One region of the Robertmurraya sp. GLU-23 genome, then DNA from elsewhere that is predicted to be linked to it. Evidence: riboswitches for the same ligand, from Rfam matches in the RefSeq annotation. Region 1 holds a riboswitch; the other holds the start of a gene.

Region 1 (8,205 bases):
TACATTCCCTTACAAATCGAACTCACCGCAACGCCAAGCTCGATCGTAGGAGATGGGAAAACGGAAGTCACACTAAAAGTAGTAATTAAAAATAGCCTTGGAGAACCAATCGCAAATGAGAAGGTGGTCTTTGATACCGAACTAGGCACCTTAAAGTCAACAGAAGCAACAACCAATGACAAAGGTGAAGCGACTGTGATACTGGTGGCTCCGGATTTAACAGGTGAAACTACGACAATAAATAATAACATCACCGTTTCGGTTCACAATCCAGACCAAGGTCTTGTAGATGATGAAACAATAACCATTTTCTTCATACCAAACAAGGCACCAAGTGGTACAGATGACGAAGTAACGACCTTGAAAAACACAGAAGTTTCGCGATCAGTAAAGGCAACTGACAAAGAGAGCGATGCCTTGACGTACAAGGTAGGAACTAACTCTGAGCACGGCGAGGCAACAGTAACTGCATCCGGCACTTGGACCTACAAGCCAAATAAGGATTTCGTGGGAGATGACTCCTTTACTCTTTTAGTAAACGATGGATATCATTCTGATGTAGAAATGATAGTCGTGGTCCATGTGGTAAAACCAAATCTAGCCATCACGATTGACGGTGGAGAAAAACAGACCTTTGTAGACCGAACCCCATTGTTAACTGGAGAAGTAAAGGAAGCGGTAGAAGGAAAAGCAACAATCGTTATTCACGATATAAACGGGGAAATGGTTGAAACGGCTCCGGTGAACATAGTAAATGGCAAATGGTCACATCAAGTAACAAAAGAACTGATACCTGCTGATTATGAGGTGGAAGTCACGTTAACTGATACGTTCTATAATGAAACGACTAAAGACAATCAAGTGGTAACAATCGCAAATCTTCCCCTACAAATGGAACTAACGGCAACACCAAGCTCGATCGTAGGAGATGGGAAAACGGAAGTCACACTAAAAGCAGTAATTAAAAATAGCCTTGGAGAACCAATCGCAAATGAGAAGGTGGTCTTTGATACCGAACTAGGCACGTTAAAGTCAACAGAAGCAACAACCAATGACAAAGGCGAAGCGACTGTGATACTGATTGCCCCAGACTTAAGTGGAAACCTGCAGTCCATTGTGAAAAAGGTAACCGCATCAGTTAACAATCCCGACAAAGGCTTAGTGGATTCAAAGTCGGTGAATATTACCTTTGTTCCAGCAAGAGTATCAGGCCAAGTTATAGATTCTGTTACAAAAAAACCAGTACCTAATGCAACGATTACAATCAAGGAAGATTTTAATAAAGATGGTGTTGTTGACTTTGAGACAGTGGTAAAAACAAATGTCAACGGTGAGTACGATATTGTCGTACCGAAAGGAAACTGGAATTACAAGCTACAAATTACTACAACGATGACGGTTGAAGGAGTGGAAGTTCCTGTAACATTCACACAGGATGCAAACGTAGGAGAAACTTCTGGTACAGGTGAACAACTTAAATCAGACCACACGGTTATCGGGCAGCTCTTTATGGAAAATAAAGAAACCGGTAAACCAGAAAGTATCACTTCGATGGTACCGGGTGCAAGATTTACCGTACAACCAGTTGACGGTGTAAATATAGACATTACTCCTACAGGACAGTACATCATCACAGGTGGAGAAAAAGGAAATTCATACACTTTTGCAGTTACTGTAATAGTGAAAGACAAGGATGGAAATGATGTGATTCTTGCAGGTCAAAAAATGACTGTAACGATCCCTGAAGATGGGGTTGCATCCATTGAGTCGACCTTAATTGATCCATACGGAATTGTTCGTGACCCAGATACGTTAGAGCCAATTGAAGGTGTCGACATGCAACTTTACTGGGCTGATACGGAAACGAACAGAAAATATGGAAGAGAACCACATACACTTGTTAATTTACCAATATTAGAGGATTTTGCACCGAACCAAAACCGTAACAATCAATACACAACAAGTGATGGCCAATACGCGTGGATGGTTTTTGCTGACGGTGATTATTACATCATCGCTAAAAAGGATGGTTATCCGGTTTATGATAGCCGAATTGAAGGTAGAACCGTTGAAGCACTTCCTGGTGAAGACAGTTATATCACAAATGGAATTATCCATGTTGGACAGACGATTGTTGAATACAATATGAATATGTTCTCTAAACTGACTGAAACGATAGAAGAACCACCTGCTGTTGAGAAGCCTACTACTGAGGAAAGCAACCCTGTTGCAGAGGCTCCAATTCAGAAAGAGACACCTGTTAAAGAGGAAGCTACACCAGTGACGAACTTGCCAATCAAGGTGTTGCCAAAAACAGGTTCTCCTTTTACAACATGGACACTTCTAATGTTAGGAACGGCATTCGTTGTTCTTGGACTAGTGGTCAGAGGAAGAAGGAAGGTATAAAAGTTGAGAAAATGGATCGGAAATGTACTGTTAGCATCAGGGGTATTTGTTTTAGCTTACGTAGGTTTGCAGCATGGATACCAGTTCTATCTTGAGAAAAAGATACTTTCCGAAACAATCGACACAGCGGAGGCACTTTTGCCTTCTGGTGTTGTAACTAATCAAAAGAGTGTGTTGAACGACATGAGGCTCGTTATTCCAAAGCTTTCACTCGATATTCCCGTACTAGAAGGGGCAACAAAGGATAATCTCCGGGTTGCTGTCACTCATCTAGAAGGAACGGGACGAGTTGGGGTAGAGGGGGAAAACAGTGTAATCCTTGGACATCGCTCGTTTGTCACTGGAGAGTTCTTTAGTGAGCTTGATAAGCTAAAAGAAGGGGATACATTTTCAATCACCTCCTCATCTATTCAGTTTGAGTATGAGGTGATCGAACAAAAAATCATTGAACCCTCCGATCTTAGTGTTCTTTCTGCAACACCGGACGAGTCACTTGTTACGCTCATCACCTGTCACCCAAGGTACTCAAGCAAGCAGCGACTCGTCGTTATTGCCAAGCAAAAAGGATAGAAAAGTCAGAGTATGGTAGAAAGAAATTTCTATCATACACTGGCTTTTTATTCATTTGTTACAACAATTAAATTAATGTAATAGATTACCTTGTCATTCCCTGTTTACAAGATTAGTATTAGAATATGAAAAATATATATTGTGCAAGAATAGGCGTACTTCTTTTTTAGAAGTCTAGGGAAGTTGGTGAAAGTCCAACGCGGTCCCGCCACTGTATATGGGAGCATACTGTAAAAACCACTGTGCAATAAAGAAATGCATGGGAAGGTACAGAAAGCAATGACCATGAGCCAGGAAACCTGACTATCTCTTGACACCGTGTACCTACGAGGATAGGTGGTGTGGTCGGTTTCTTACATAAGGAAGAAGCTTATTCCAACATCTCCATTTCTATGTGGAGATGTTTTTTTATGCAAAAGTGGGCCAGTTTCATCCTCCGTAAGCTGGTGTTGCTACGCAACTAAGGCTTTCTTCGGGTGGAAACTGTCCAACTTGTTAAATATTTATGAAGGAGGGTTTATCATGTTTCTTCAACATTTATTCGCAATGACGATTGCTTATTTTATTGATTTACTTCTCGGTGATCCCATCGATTGGCCACATCCGGTGAAGTGGATCGGAACACTGATTTATAAGCTCGAGAAAAAGTGGAATAAAGGAACGCGGAAAAAATGGAACGGAATCGCTATGGTAGTTACGCTTCTCTTGCTCGTCGTGGGGATTACGATCCTAATTACGATGTTAGCTTATCAAGTTCATTTTATGGTCGGAATTATGGTTGAAGCGGTGATCATTTGGACGACGATTGCACAAAAAAGCTTAAAGGAAGCAGCGATGACGGTGTATGGTCCGTTAAAAAAGGGAGATCTAGTGGAAGCTCGTCACAAGCTATCGTATATCGTTGGTCGTGACACGGATCAACTTGATGAACAGGGTGTGGTTCGCGCGACAATTGAAACGGTCGCAGAAAACACAAGTGACGGAGTAACAGCTCCACTTTTTTGGGCGTTACTCGGTGGGGCGCCCTTTGCGATGTTATACCGGGCAGTGAATACTTGTGATTCCATGGTTGGTTATAAAAATGAAAAATATATGGAGTTTGGCTGGGCATCGGCAAAGCTTGATGATTGGTTAAATCTGATTCCAAGTCGCCTAACCTCTATCTGCATGTTGTTCAGTAATAAGCCAGTTCAATCGACTGTTAAAGAGTCAGCTAAAATTGTTCTCCGTGATGCCAAAAAACATCCGAGTCCAAACAGTGGATGGGGAGAAGCAGCCGTAGCTGCCTTACTTGGGATTCAGCTTGGAGGCATCAACTTTTACAAAGGCATTCGCTCCGATCGAGCCAAAATGGGAGAACCCTATTTTCCTGTTACTGGAGAGCATATTTTACAAACCAATGGTATTTTAACTCGAACAGTACTCACATTTTTACTTTTATTATGGATTGGAGGGATGATCGTTGAAGTGGCCTACGCACGGATCTAATCCACAATTTTTATATAAAGCACTTCATCTTGACATGCCTGAATCAGTGATTGATTTTAGTGCCAATATTAACCCGCTCGGCCCACCAGCCATAGTAAAAGACAGGTGGAATGAGCTGTACTCGCTTGTATCTGATTATCCCGATCCAACGGCAGAAAGGCTCACAGGTTTGCTTGCAAAGAAAGAAAGCGTAAGAAAAGAGCAAATCTTAGTGGGGAACGGAGGGGCGGAGCTTATTTCTTTGGTCGGACGACTGCTCTCTGGTAAAAAAGCGCTTATCGTACAACCAGCCTTTTCCGAATACGAAGAAGCATGCCGAGTGAATCAATGTGAAGTACGCTATCACCTGATGGATGTTGACAGCTGGGAATTACGTTTAGATGAATTACTAGTGAACTTACGTGAAGTAGACGCTGTATTTCTGTGCAATCCAAACAATCCAACGGGAATGTTTTTTCCGAAACTAACGATTGAGATTCTTGCCCGTGAATGTGCTAAATATGAAACCATGCTTATTGTCGATGAAGCCTTTTACGACTTTGTGTCAGAGTACGAATCAACCGTTTCCTGCCTTCAATCCTGCGAGAACATGATCATTCTTCGTTCGATGACAAAAATGTTCAGCATTCCAGGGATACGACTTGGGTACATCATTGCAAATGAAGCAATGCTTTCAAAGCTTAGGTCTAATAAACCGCACTGGAGTGTTAATGCGATAGCCATGAAGGTGGGGGAATGGTGTTTGTCAGAAGAAGACTATGTAAAACAAACCATTCATCTAATAAAAAATGAACGGGAAAGGCTTATGTCTTTTTATCGTGAAAATGAGTTTTTTTACTCCCCTTCATACGTAAACTTTTATTTATTAAAAGATGACAAAATCCGCGATCAATTTCCCTTTTTCCTTTTTTTAATGAAAAAGGGGATAATTCCACGGCATACAATGAATTTTCCTGGACTAGACGGAAAATGCCTGCGACTGGCAATTAAGGGGCCGACCGAGCATGAAAGGTTATTAGAGGTGATGAAGGAATGGCGGAAGCTGGACAGCTGATTTTTATCAGTGGTGGTGTTAGAAGTGGAAAAAGCAGTTTTGCTGAGAAAACAGCCATGGAGCTAACAAAGAATACTAAAGGAAATCTCCATTATATTGCTTCTGGAGTTGCCTTTGATGCGGAAATGAAGGACCGAATTCATAGACATCAAGTACAAAGAAATGAAGGGGAGCAACAATGGACAACATGGGAGGAGCCCTACTTTTTACATAACCTCTCCACTTTTTTTCAGCCGAATGATATTGTGCTCTTTGATTGCCTTACGAATCTATTAAACAATCGTTTGTTCCAAACCGAGGAGAGACTGATGGACCCGTCTTTTCATGAAGAAATCAAGAAATCGATCATAGAGGGGATCCTTTCGATACAGAAAAATTGTCATACCCTCATCGTCGTTAGTAATGAAATCTTGAATGAACCGATTTACTCTAGTGACCTTGTTCTTGTGTACGCAAAGCTCCTTGGCAGGCTAAACCAACAGGTCGTTTCAATGGCAAAGGAAGCGGTTCTAGTTGAAGCAGGAGTTCCGATTTATATGAAAAAGGAGGGTGATGAGGTTGCACTTCGTGATGGGTGGAGCATGTAACGGAAAGGCCGATTGGGTACGTAGCCATTACGACATGTGTCAGTATCCGCTAGAAAGTTGGATAAAGGCTTATGATTGCTCGTATTACGACTGGCTTAGCGAAGATTTTGCCGCGTCCTTAGTGGTGGTCGAAGGAATCGAGTATTGGATTAGGGAACTATCGCTTCAGCATGAATCGGATACAGTAAGAAACATATGGAAAGAAACAATGCAGAAATGGGATTGTTGGGAAAAGGATGGTTGGAAGAGAAAGGTCGTTATCATTGGTTCAGATATTACAAGAGGAATTGTCCCTGTTGAAAAAATGGATCGAAAATGGCGCGATGATGCGGGATGGACGTTTCAGGATACGGTCCAATTATGTGATCGAGTGGATCACATCTGGTACGGAATTGGTCAACGTGTAAAGTGATTATAATCCAAAAGGAGGAAGAAAAATGAAGGTGACAAAAGTAACATGGATGGCTGTATTTATAGCTTTAACCGTTGTAGGAGGTGCGATAAAAATTCCAGCAATCATTGGAAGTGTCGCGCTTGATTCGTTTCCAGCAATAGTGGCTGCCGCGCTTCTAGGTGGAATTCCGGGTGCAATCGTCGGTGGATTAGGACATATGGTCTCTGCGTTAATTGGAGGAATGCCTCTTGGGCCGATGCATTTTTTAATTGCTATCGAAATGGCCTTGTTAGCATGGGTATTTGCGTATTTTTATCATAAAGGAAGCAAGTGGACTGCTTCTATCTTATTCGTGCTAGGAAATACCTTTGCAGCACCACTGCCATTTATCTATTTAATTTCAAAAGCATTCTATGTAAGTATGGTTCCATCATTACTGATTGCATCTATTCTTAATACCGTTTTAGCTGTGATCGTTGCGCCTCGGTTAGCTAGCATAATGAAACCAGCCGTAGCGGGGAAATTTCAAAAATGAGAGATGTCCAATTGCTTAAAATGGGAAAAGAAACCCTTGTGGTAGCTTCTGATAATAGCGGGGCGATCGGATTAAAAAAGCTCGATGCGGTAAAAGTTCCTTACGATATTGTTGGTTATTATACCTTCCGTGTGGCAGCGATGGAATGCTACTCGGCGGGAGCTATTCCCGAAGCAGTGATCCTTCAAAATTTCTGTGGAGAGGGAGCGTGGGAAGAACTCGTAAAGGGAATAACAAGAGGTCTACTTGAGTTTGAATTACCAGGCATTCCGATCAATGGAAGCACTGAAAGTAACTTTTCACTTGTCCAATCTGCCGTTGGGTTAACGGTATTAGGAAAAAGAACAAGTCATGCTCCCTTGAGCGCAACTCCCTTTCTAGAGGATACGAAAGTGGCAGTTATTGGTCTTCCTCTTGTTGGAAATGAAGTAATAGAGCAGGAAACCGAAATAGCTCCATTACGATTAGTGAAGGAGCTCTCAGAACTAGAAGACGCTGTCTTATTGCCTGTTGGCTCAAAAGGAATACTTTATGAAATGAATCGTCTCTTTTCAAACCGAAATTTTTTAAAAAATGAAGTGAAGAGTGTGATCAATTTAGAAAAAACATCTGGACCATCTACCTGCTTCCTGATCGCATTTCCAGCTGAGAAAGGGCATATGGTGAAGGAACTCTCAGGACATTATTATCATGAAGTAACTTTTTAAATCGAGTAGGGAGTGACCAAAATGGTTGATTTATATATTGCTAGGCATGGACAAACCACTTGGAATGTACAAAAGCGAATGCAGGGCAGCTTGGACTCCTCCCTTACAAAAAAAGGAGTGGAGGATGCTAAACGATTAAGAGACTACTTAGCTGATACGCCTTTTGATAAGGTAATTTGTTCACCCAGTGGAAGAGCGTATACCACCACGAAGCTTGTCCGACCATATGAAACAAATGTGACAACAGATCCGCGCCTAATGGAAATTCATCTAGGGAAATGGCAGGGAAAAACGGATGATGAAATTCATCGTGAGTTTCCGTTGGAGTATGATCATTATTGGAATGCTCCAGAGCGTTATTACAACGATGGAGGAGAAGCCTTTACAGATGTGATTACAAGAGTGGAAGACTTTCTTCAAGAAATAGAAAGAATGGACGGTGACGGAAGAGTGCTAGTTGTCAC
Region 2 (8,205 bases), on a different contig from region 1:
CTGGGCTAGCATGCGTTGGGTCTCCTTTTCTTCAATATGACTAATAGGAGAGATTTGAACCCAGTTATTGTGTTTCAAATACGCACTTTCATAGTGTAGTAAATAGCCATTCATCTCCATATCCTCTCCGATAAAGGTAGAGGGTATTTTTGTTGGAAATGGAATGGTCATAATGGTCGGACAAGAATGCTCTAACTTAGATAGTACCTGGTTGTTATGAGATTCGAGAAACTCTCGAATATACAGGTATTGACGACCAATTCTTTCAAAGGGCTGGTCATTTTCATAGGCTTCTAGTGCCTGATGAAGAGCGGAGATGAGATTTGAAGAGTGTGTAAATGGGACTCCGTCGTTCTCTATGTACCATCCAAGATCAAGATAGCCGGGAATCCTCTCATCTTTTTTTATGTAATGCTGGTGAAACACAATGGAAAGACCTGAATACGAGCCCAGTGCTTTTCCGCTAACACCTGAGGCAAGATAGATATTTGAGAGATTTAATGGGCTAGCTCCAATAGAACTAATGGCATCAAGGCAGATTTTTATATCCTTTTCCATGCAGGCTTTATGCATATCTTCCAAAGAGTTTAAAACGCCAGTGGAAGTTTCGCAATGCGCAAACCAGATCCACTCAGGGTTATGTTTGTTAAGAACCTCTTTTATTTCTATAAGAGTAAATGGTGTGCCCCACGGTATTTCGTAACTTTCAAAAGTTAAGCCAGCACGGATGGCGTGACCTTGAAGTCGCTTTCCAAACTCCCCGTTAATAAAAATAACTCCGTTCGAAAGTTTTTTCAGTTGCATGGCGATGGCATCATTCGCCAGCGTTCCAGATCCAAGAAGAAGCTGGCAATTTGCCGCTTTAGTTAATCTCAGTAGTCTTTCTTTTACAGAGTTAAATAATGTTAGAAAGGCTTTGGAACGATGAGAAAGGGGTGGACTCATAAGTGCTTTGGTCACATCATCCGCTACCATAGTGGGTCCGGGTATAAACCGGCTCGAAGATATCCCGATGCGTGAAGAGACTTGTTTTTCAAAGGTGTCTCTAGTGATATACATAGGATGGAATTGTGCATCTTCTGTTCCGACTGGATCGTGAAATACAGTAAAACCAAGTTGTGTATACAGCTTTGTTTGTCTGGTGGTTCCTGAAATAACCGCTGCGTCGTATCCTTGTTTAATACAGTAGTTGGCTAATAATTGTGAAAGTCCTAGAAACACTCTGCCGTTACGATTCTTTGCATCAACCGCGAGGAGGCGAATTTCGCACAATAGATGTGCTAGAAAAGGAAGATGCTCTTCTACAGGACCAATCTTTTTATCAATGGAAAAAGGTCGCTTGTCTCGAACTGCAATCATTCCAATGAGTTGTTTATTCTTTAAGCAAATAAGGTACGTATTTTCAGCGTGAAAAGGGTCAACTCTTCTCTCTGTATCAGACTTTGGATGTTGTGGGATCTCTTCGACAAAGGTACGATAATTTAGTTTGTGTATTTGCTCCATTTCTTCTTCGCTTCTTGCAATCTTAAAAAGCAAGCCCATTTGGTTTCCCCCTATACTCTTTCTTTTATATTGGCTGTTTTCGTAAAGTTTGTTGTTTTGGAAAAATCCCAGAAGCCGGATTTTTCCCCGCATAACGCTGAGTTTATTGGTCTATTTGGAGAGTAGCTCTTTTCTAAGGAGGATAAAATCCTGATTGGCTGCTGAAACATATAGTTTAATTCTGACAAAGTGTATAGCAACAATGTTTTAGAAAAGAGCCTTTATATTTGTTCGATGAGCAAAAAGAATCGTGATTATTGTGAGTACGATTATTCCGACGGATGTGTATGTATAAGTTTCAATAAAGAAATAGATCGGAAGAATGCATAGGCTTAGTAGACCAGACATAGTAAAGCTGCGGAACAAGGGATATGTGAGGCCGAAGCTTACGAGAATGACAATGGTTACGGTCGGTTCAAAAGCAATGATTCCTCCGAGAAAACTAGAGATCCCTTTTCCTCCCTTAAAGGAAAGGGTGATGGGCCAAATATGTCCTATAAGCACCAATAGGAATCCAACTAATTGAATCTCCTCTGAAAAGCCTAGCATTCTGCCAAGAAGGATAACCGCCGCTCCTTTAGACGCGTCTCCTAAAAAGGTAGCGACAAAGGCCGTCTTATTTAAACTTCGCCCGATATTACGAGCACCTACGTTTCCACTACCTACCTCCCGAATATCAATCTTTCCAAACAGTCTTCCAATAATGTATCCAAACATGATGCATCCAATAAAGTAGGAAACGAAGAAATAAACCACTACTACCATAGAACATGACCTCCGCGCTCTGTTGTATATATTCCATATTATGCTAAGCAAAACCTCTTCACAATAAGAAGTTACTGTCCACCCCAGACGGACAAAACAACCCCAAGTGTCCACGAGCGGTGACAGACACCCTCCGTGGACATTTTGGCCATTTTGTCCACGAAGGGTGTCTGTCACCTTTTTGTTAAAAAGGGGTTGCGTTTTTGGGGTTTTGTTGGTGTATAATCAGACGTAGCAGAAAATTTCATAATTCGACTAGTAGTAGGTGTCTTCATAACTGAAGACTTAAAAAGGAAGTTGGTGAAATTCCAACGCGGTCCCGCCACTGTAAATGGGAGCAAGCTGCAAGTAATGCCACTGTACGTGAACGTATGGGAAGGTTGCAGCAAGCAATGACCATAAGCCAGGAGACTCGCCTATTGCTATGCACCGAATTTCCTACGAGGATAGGAGTGGTGTGGCAGACTGTTACCTATTATTTTATTTCCAATTAGTGTAAAACGTCTATCATACCAGCATCTTCCTGCCTCTGTAGGAAGATGCTTTTTATTTTGTACATATCACAGGGGGAAAGAACATGCGTCAAAAATTTTACGCACTATTTGCATTACTCGTACTATCACTAGGAATTCTTGCTGGTTGTGGGAGCACAACTGAAAACACAGAAGAAAACCAAAACACAGAAGGTCAAACGGAACAAAGTGAACAACAAGCCGCCTTCCCACTTACACTTACAGATGCTTTAGACAATAAAGTGGTAATAGAAGAAGAGCCAAAGACCATTGTTTCATTAATTCCAAGTAACACAGAAATCGTGTATGAGTTAGGTCTAGGTGAGAAAGTAGTTGGTCTCTCTGATTATGACAACTACCCAGAAGAAACGGCTAAAGTTGAAAAAGTCGGCGGCATGGAATTTAATGTGGAAAAAATTGTTTCATTAAATCCTGATATCGTCTTAGCACATGAATCTTCCGCTTTATCTGCAGAAGCGGGGCTTACTCAATTAAAAGATGCTGGAATCACCGTGTTTGTTGTGAACGACGCAGTGAATTTTGAGGAAGTGTACGAAACCATTAACCTCATCGGACAAATGACCGGAACAACAGAAGAAGCAGAAGCATTAACAACTGATATGAAAACCAAGCTTGAAGAAATTAAGGAAAAAGCGGCAACTGTTACTGAAAAGAAAAATGTATTTGTAGAAGTTTCACCAGCACCAGACATTTACACACCAGGGAAAAACACGTTCATGGATATTATGCTTCAAGTGATCAATGCAGAAAATGCAGCAGGAGATCTAGATGGCTGGGCGAGCATCGACCAAGAATCGATTGTTGAGAGAAATCCAGACGTGATCATCACTACGTACGGCTACTATTCAGAAGATCCTGTAGGTCAAGTAACTTCTAGAGAAGGCTGGACGGATGTGACTGCCGTGAAAAATAAGCAGGTTGTAGATGTTCATTCCGATCTTGTCACACGACCAGGGCCAAGGCTCGTTGAAGGGGTAGAGGAACTTGCAAAAGCCGTATATCCGGAAGTATTTAATAACTAATCGAATAGCAGCCTACTTAATGGGTGCCTCGTTTCTCCTATTGGCTATAGTACTAGGCATCTCACTAGGAACCGTGAAAGTTCCAGTTTTAAGTACGATTCAAATATTACTTTCACAACTTTTTCCGTTTGTTTCACTAGATGGAATTGACCAAATGCATGTCAACATTGTTTCGAATATTCGCCTGCCAAGAGTCATCTTAGCAGGACTTGTTGGAGCGGCTCTAGCTATTGCTGGAGCTGCCTTTCAAGGTTTACTCAGAAATCCACTGGCAGACCCTTATACATTAGGAGTTTCCTCGGGTGCTTCAGTTGGAGCAGTTGTTACATTGTTTTTTCAACTGTCCCTTCCAGTCATTGGGGCATTTACCCTTCCTGTTCTCAGTATTTTGTTCTCTTTTATCACTATTTTCCTCGTTTTAGGTTTTGCACAAAAAATAGAGCGATCGATGCGGGTGGAGACGATTATCTTAACAGGAATCATTTTTAGTTCCTTTCTCGGTGCCCTTATCTCATTAATGATTGCCTTAACAGGTGAGGAGTTGCGTCAAATTATTGGTTGGCTACTAGGAAGCGTTTCCATGAGAGGGTGGGTATACATAAAAATTATTCTCCCATTCTTCCTTATAGGATCAGCTATCTTAATTTTTAACGGTAAAGAATTAAATGCGATGTCGTTTGGAGAGGAAAGAGCTCATCATCTAGGAGTGAATGTCCAACGAAGAAAGCATATTATTTTGATGGCGGGCTCCATGTTAACTGGCAGCGCAGTAGCTGTTTCAGGTACGATTGGTTTTGTTGGATTGGTTATTCCTCATTTAGCAAGAATGCTTTGGGGACCAGATCATAAACATCTACTTCCGTTATCGGTTCTTACTGGTAGTGCCTTTTTAATTTTAGCTGACTTAGTGTCAAGAACCATCATTGCTCCTATTGAGCTTCCAATTGGAGTGATTACCGCTCTGATCGGGGCACCTGTCTTTGCTGTGATTCTCCTAAAAACAAAAGCAGAAAGAAGTGGTTAACATGCTACACATTCAGCATGTCAGTGGTGGATACGCTGGTAATTCTATCGTAAAGGATATATCCTTTGAAGTGAGAAAAGGCGAGATGCTCGGAATTCTTGGACCGAATGGAAGCGGTAAGACCACACTTTTAAAAATGATAAGTGGAATTTTGCCGGCTTCTGAAGGAACCATTTCCATTGATGGTACTAAGCTGTCCAATTATACTCCCAAGGAGCTTGCTAAGCTGATTGCGGTGTTGCCTCAGCATGCAGCAGATCCATTTTCCTACACGGTAAAAGAAACCGTATCACTTGGGCGTTATGCCCATCAAAGAGGCTGGTTTCATAGCTGGAGCACAGAAGATGAGGAAACGGTTTTAAGAGTCATGGAGCAAACGGGAACATTGAGCCTCCAACACCGAAATATTCAAGACTTATCTGGTGGAGAGAGACAAAGGGTTTACTTAGCTCAGGCACTTGCTCAGGAACCACGTATCCTTCTTCTTGATGAACCAACCAACCATTTAGATTTAAGCTATCAAAAAGAGTTGTTTGATCTGTTAAAAAAGTGGTCAAAGGAATGTGAACTAATGGTTGTTTCCATTTTCCATGATCTCAATTTAGCGGGCTTATACTGCGACAGACTTCTACTCCTTCACGAGGGGAAGATTGTAATAGAAGATACTCCGAACGAAGTGTTGAAACAAGATCGAATTCAAACCGTTTATCATACGAAAATTGCCAAACAGCCTCATCCAAAGGTTCCGGTTCCACAAATGGTGTTATTACCAGAGTGGGAAAATGACCAGATAGAAGATGTATATCAAATTGATCCATCAGTGATTCATGCTTCATCAGAAAGAATTGTAGTAAAAACGGAGCAACCCTTAAAAACGATGAGCTCTGGAGTAATTGGTTCTGGAACGGGTTGGTATCAGAACTTTGTTAATCGCCATGTAGACAAAACCTATAATTGTAGTGACCATAAAAAAGAAATGGCCCACTACTTAGAAAGAAATGGGTTCCTTCCAGGGGAAACGGTTGGAATGATGACCGCTGTTAAGCTTGAAGATGTCTCTTATAAGCTTTATATAGATGGCCAGGTTTCCATTTTTATTGTCGTGACGGCAGGTGTTGGAAATGCCATAGACGCATCTGTTATGGATCGAGAAGTGTTTGATTATACGCCCGGTACCATCAATACGTGGATCTTTGTAAACGGTGAATTGTCTGAGGAAGCATTTATCCAATCCATCATGACCGCAACAGAAGTAAAGGTGAAGGTTTTGCAAAATGAAGAAGTGCTTGATTTAAACACCGGGACAATTGCAACAGGTACTTCAACAGATAGCATCTTAATTGCAGCTACGCAAAAGGGGACATCCATTGAATATGCAGGCTCCTTTACTCAACTAGGTCGATTAATTAGCCGAGGAGTCCTCGAATGTACAACGGAAGCCATTCGGAAATCCCGATTGAGAAAAGAAGGCATGAGTTAATCTCGGTCAAAATTGTTCCTGGAGGAAAAGCTGTGAAAACGGTCCGTGCATTTCTATTAAACTTACAATTTTTTACATCAATTCCTGTTAACATGAACTTGCCAATGGATGCCATACATATGAAACGTGCGGTTGGCATGTTCCCATTATTAGGAATTTTACAAGGAGGCATGTATTCGGTCCTTCTTTTCACCTTAATAGAGTGGACCCCATTATCGACAGTCGCCATTGCTTTCATCTTATGGTTGGCTTGGATCTTCTTTACAGGAGGTCTTCATCTAGACGGTTGGATGGATGCAAGCGATGCGTTCTTTTCCTATCGCGACAAGGAAAAACGATTAGAAATTATGAGCGATCCCCGAACAGGAGCATTTGGTGTGTTATCTGCTATTGTGCTGTTAAGTGGTCGCTATTTGTTTTTATATGAAATCACGAGTTTTGCTCATTCTTACACTTACATCATCATCCTGTTCATTCCTTTTTTCAGTAGGGGAGTGATGGGTGCGTTATTAGTGCTTGCTCCACTGGCAAAGAATGAGGGACTTGCAGCGTTTTTTAGAGAACGGTTGAGCAAGATCTCTTTACTCAGTTATCCTTTCTATTGTATGGTCATGTTAATAGGATTAGCCCTGTTCTTTCCAGCGATTACTCCCGTGTTCCTCTTGTTATTAGCAAGTGCTTTTCTATGTTTTCTATTAATCCGAAAAAAAACAGTGCACTGGTTTGGCGGAATAACCGGAGATGTGTTAGGAGCATCTGCAGAAGGGACGGAATGGTTTTTATGGATGATTGTGTGGTTATGGCATTATGCAGGCATGGCCTAACAGAGGCAAATAAAAAAAGAGCCTATCTAGGCTGGACGGATTCCCCTTTATGCCATCAACCCTCACCATTAGTAACGACCTATGAAGGGTATTTTACGAGCGATTTAGGACGTTGTGTTGCCACGTTACAAGCATTCTTTCCTGAGGTAGAACCAATCCGAATGAATGAGCTAAGGGAGATGCATTTTGGTGACTTTGAGGGTTGTACCTTTGACGACTTAAAGGATAATGAAGAGTATAATCAATGGCTTGATCATTACAAAGAAGCAGCCACACCTAATGGCGAAAGCTTTCAGCAATTTGTAAGAAGAATTGATATGGGGTGGAACAAAATGATTTCGGAAGTGAAAAATAATCATTGGAAACGTTCGTTTGTAGTCACTCATGCAGGTGTGATCAGGCATTTATTAGCTAGATTTGCACCAGACGAACGAGCATACTGGGACTGGAGTGTGTCCCATGATTATTATTATGAATTACTATTTTCGAAAAGAGCCTTTGAAAAGGGAGAACGAGCCTTTTCACTAAATAAAGTATCCATTTAAAGGGGATGAGCAAATGAAGATTTACACAAAGACGGGAGATAAGGGGCAAACAAGTATCATCGGTGGAAGAGTGGATAAGGATGATATCCGAGTGGAAGCGTATGGGACGATTGACGAAGTGAATAGCTTTGTTGGACAAGCGGCATCTGAGCTCAATGAAGATGTGTTTGCGGATGTTCTTGCAGACTTGGAGAAAATTCAGCATGAGTTATTTGACTGCGGAGGAGATTTAGCTAATGTAACGGCTAAGCGTGTTCCGAAGCTTACTGAGGATGCAGTTCAGTACTTAGAGCAAAGAATTGATGTGTATACCGAGGAAGCGCCACCGCTTGAACGATTTATTTTACCAGGAGGAACAAAGGCTTCTGCTACGATTCATATTGCTCGTACCGTTGCTCGTCGCGCTGAGCGTCTAATTGTCAGTTTATCAAAGGCAGATTCGACCACCCCAACTGTGTGCTTACAGTATG

Evidence for each region. Region 1 has a riboswitch for cobalamin ahead of cbiB (adenosylcobinamide-phosphate synthase CbiB). Riboswitches for the same ligand answer to the same signal wherever they lie in the genome.
Region 2: another riboswitch for cobalamin. It lies ahead of ACVBAX_RS22000 (helical backbone metal receptor); the one in region 1 lies ahead of cbiB (adenosylcobinamide-phosphate synthase CbiB).

The regions. Positions count from the first base shown of each region.
Region 1 is NZ_JBRKCV010000013.1:85,647-93,851, reverse strand. Features, by position in the region: gene ACVBAX_RS18455 (Ig-like domain-containing protein) at 1-2,406, shown strand, start outside; gene ACVBAX_RS18450 (class D sortase) at 2,410-2,976, shown strand; cobalamin riboswitch at 3,111-3,297, shown strand; gene cbiB (adenosylcobinamide-phosphate synthase CbiB) at 3,499-4,464, shown strand; gene cobD (threonine-phosphate decarboxylase CobD) at 4,439-5,518, shown strand; gene ACVBAX_RS18435 (bifunctional adenosylcobinamide kinase/adenosylcobinamide-phosphate guanylyltransferase) at 5,497-6,105, shown strand; gene ACVBAX_RS18430 (bifunctional adenosylcobinamide kinase/adenosylcobinamide-phosphate guanylyltransferase) at 6,086-6,517, shown strand; gene ACVBAX_RS18425 (ECF transporter S component) at 6,543-7,034, shown strand; gene ACVBAX_RS18420 (ATP-binding protein) at 7,031-7,741, shown strand; gene ACVBAX_RS18415 (histidine phosphatase family protein) at 7,763-8,205, shown strand, end outside.
Region 2 is NZ_JBRKCV010000020.1:26,583-34,787, reverse strand. Features, by position in the region: gene ACVBAX_RS22010 (aminotransferase class V-fold PLP-dependent enzyme) at 1-1,542, opposite strand, end outside; gene ACVBAX_RS22005 (glycerol-3-phosphate acyltransferase) at 1,750-2,307, opposite strand; cobalamin riboswitch at 2,554-2,741, shown strand; gene ACVBAX_RS22000 (helical backbone metal receptor) at 2,885-3,862, shown strand; gene ACVBAX_RS21995 (FecCD family ABC transporter permease) at 3,825-4,886, shown strand; gene ACVBAX_RS21990 (adenosylcobinamide amidohydrolase) at 4,888-6,366, shown strand; gene cobS (adenosylcobinamide-GDP ribazoletransferase) at 6,312-7,190, shown strand; gene ACVBAX_RS21980 (histidine phosphatase family protein) at 7,139-7,735, shown strand; gene ACVBAX_RS21975 (cob(I)yrinic acid a,c-diamide adenosyltransferase) at 7,749-8,205, shown strand, end outside.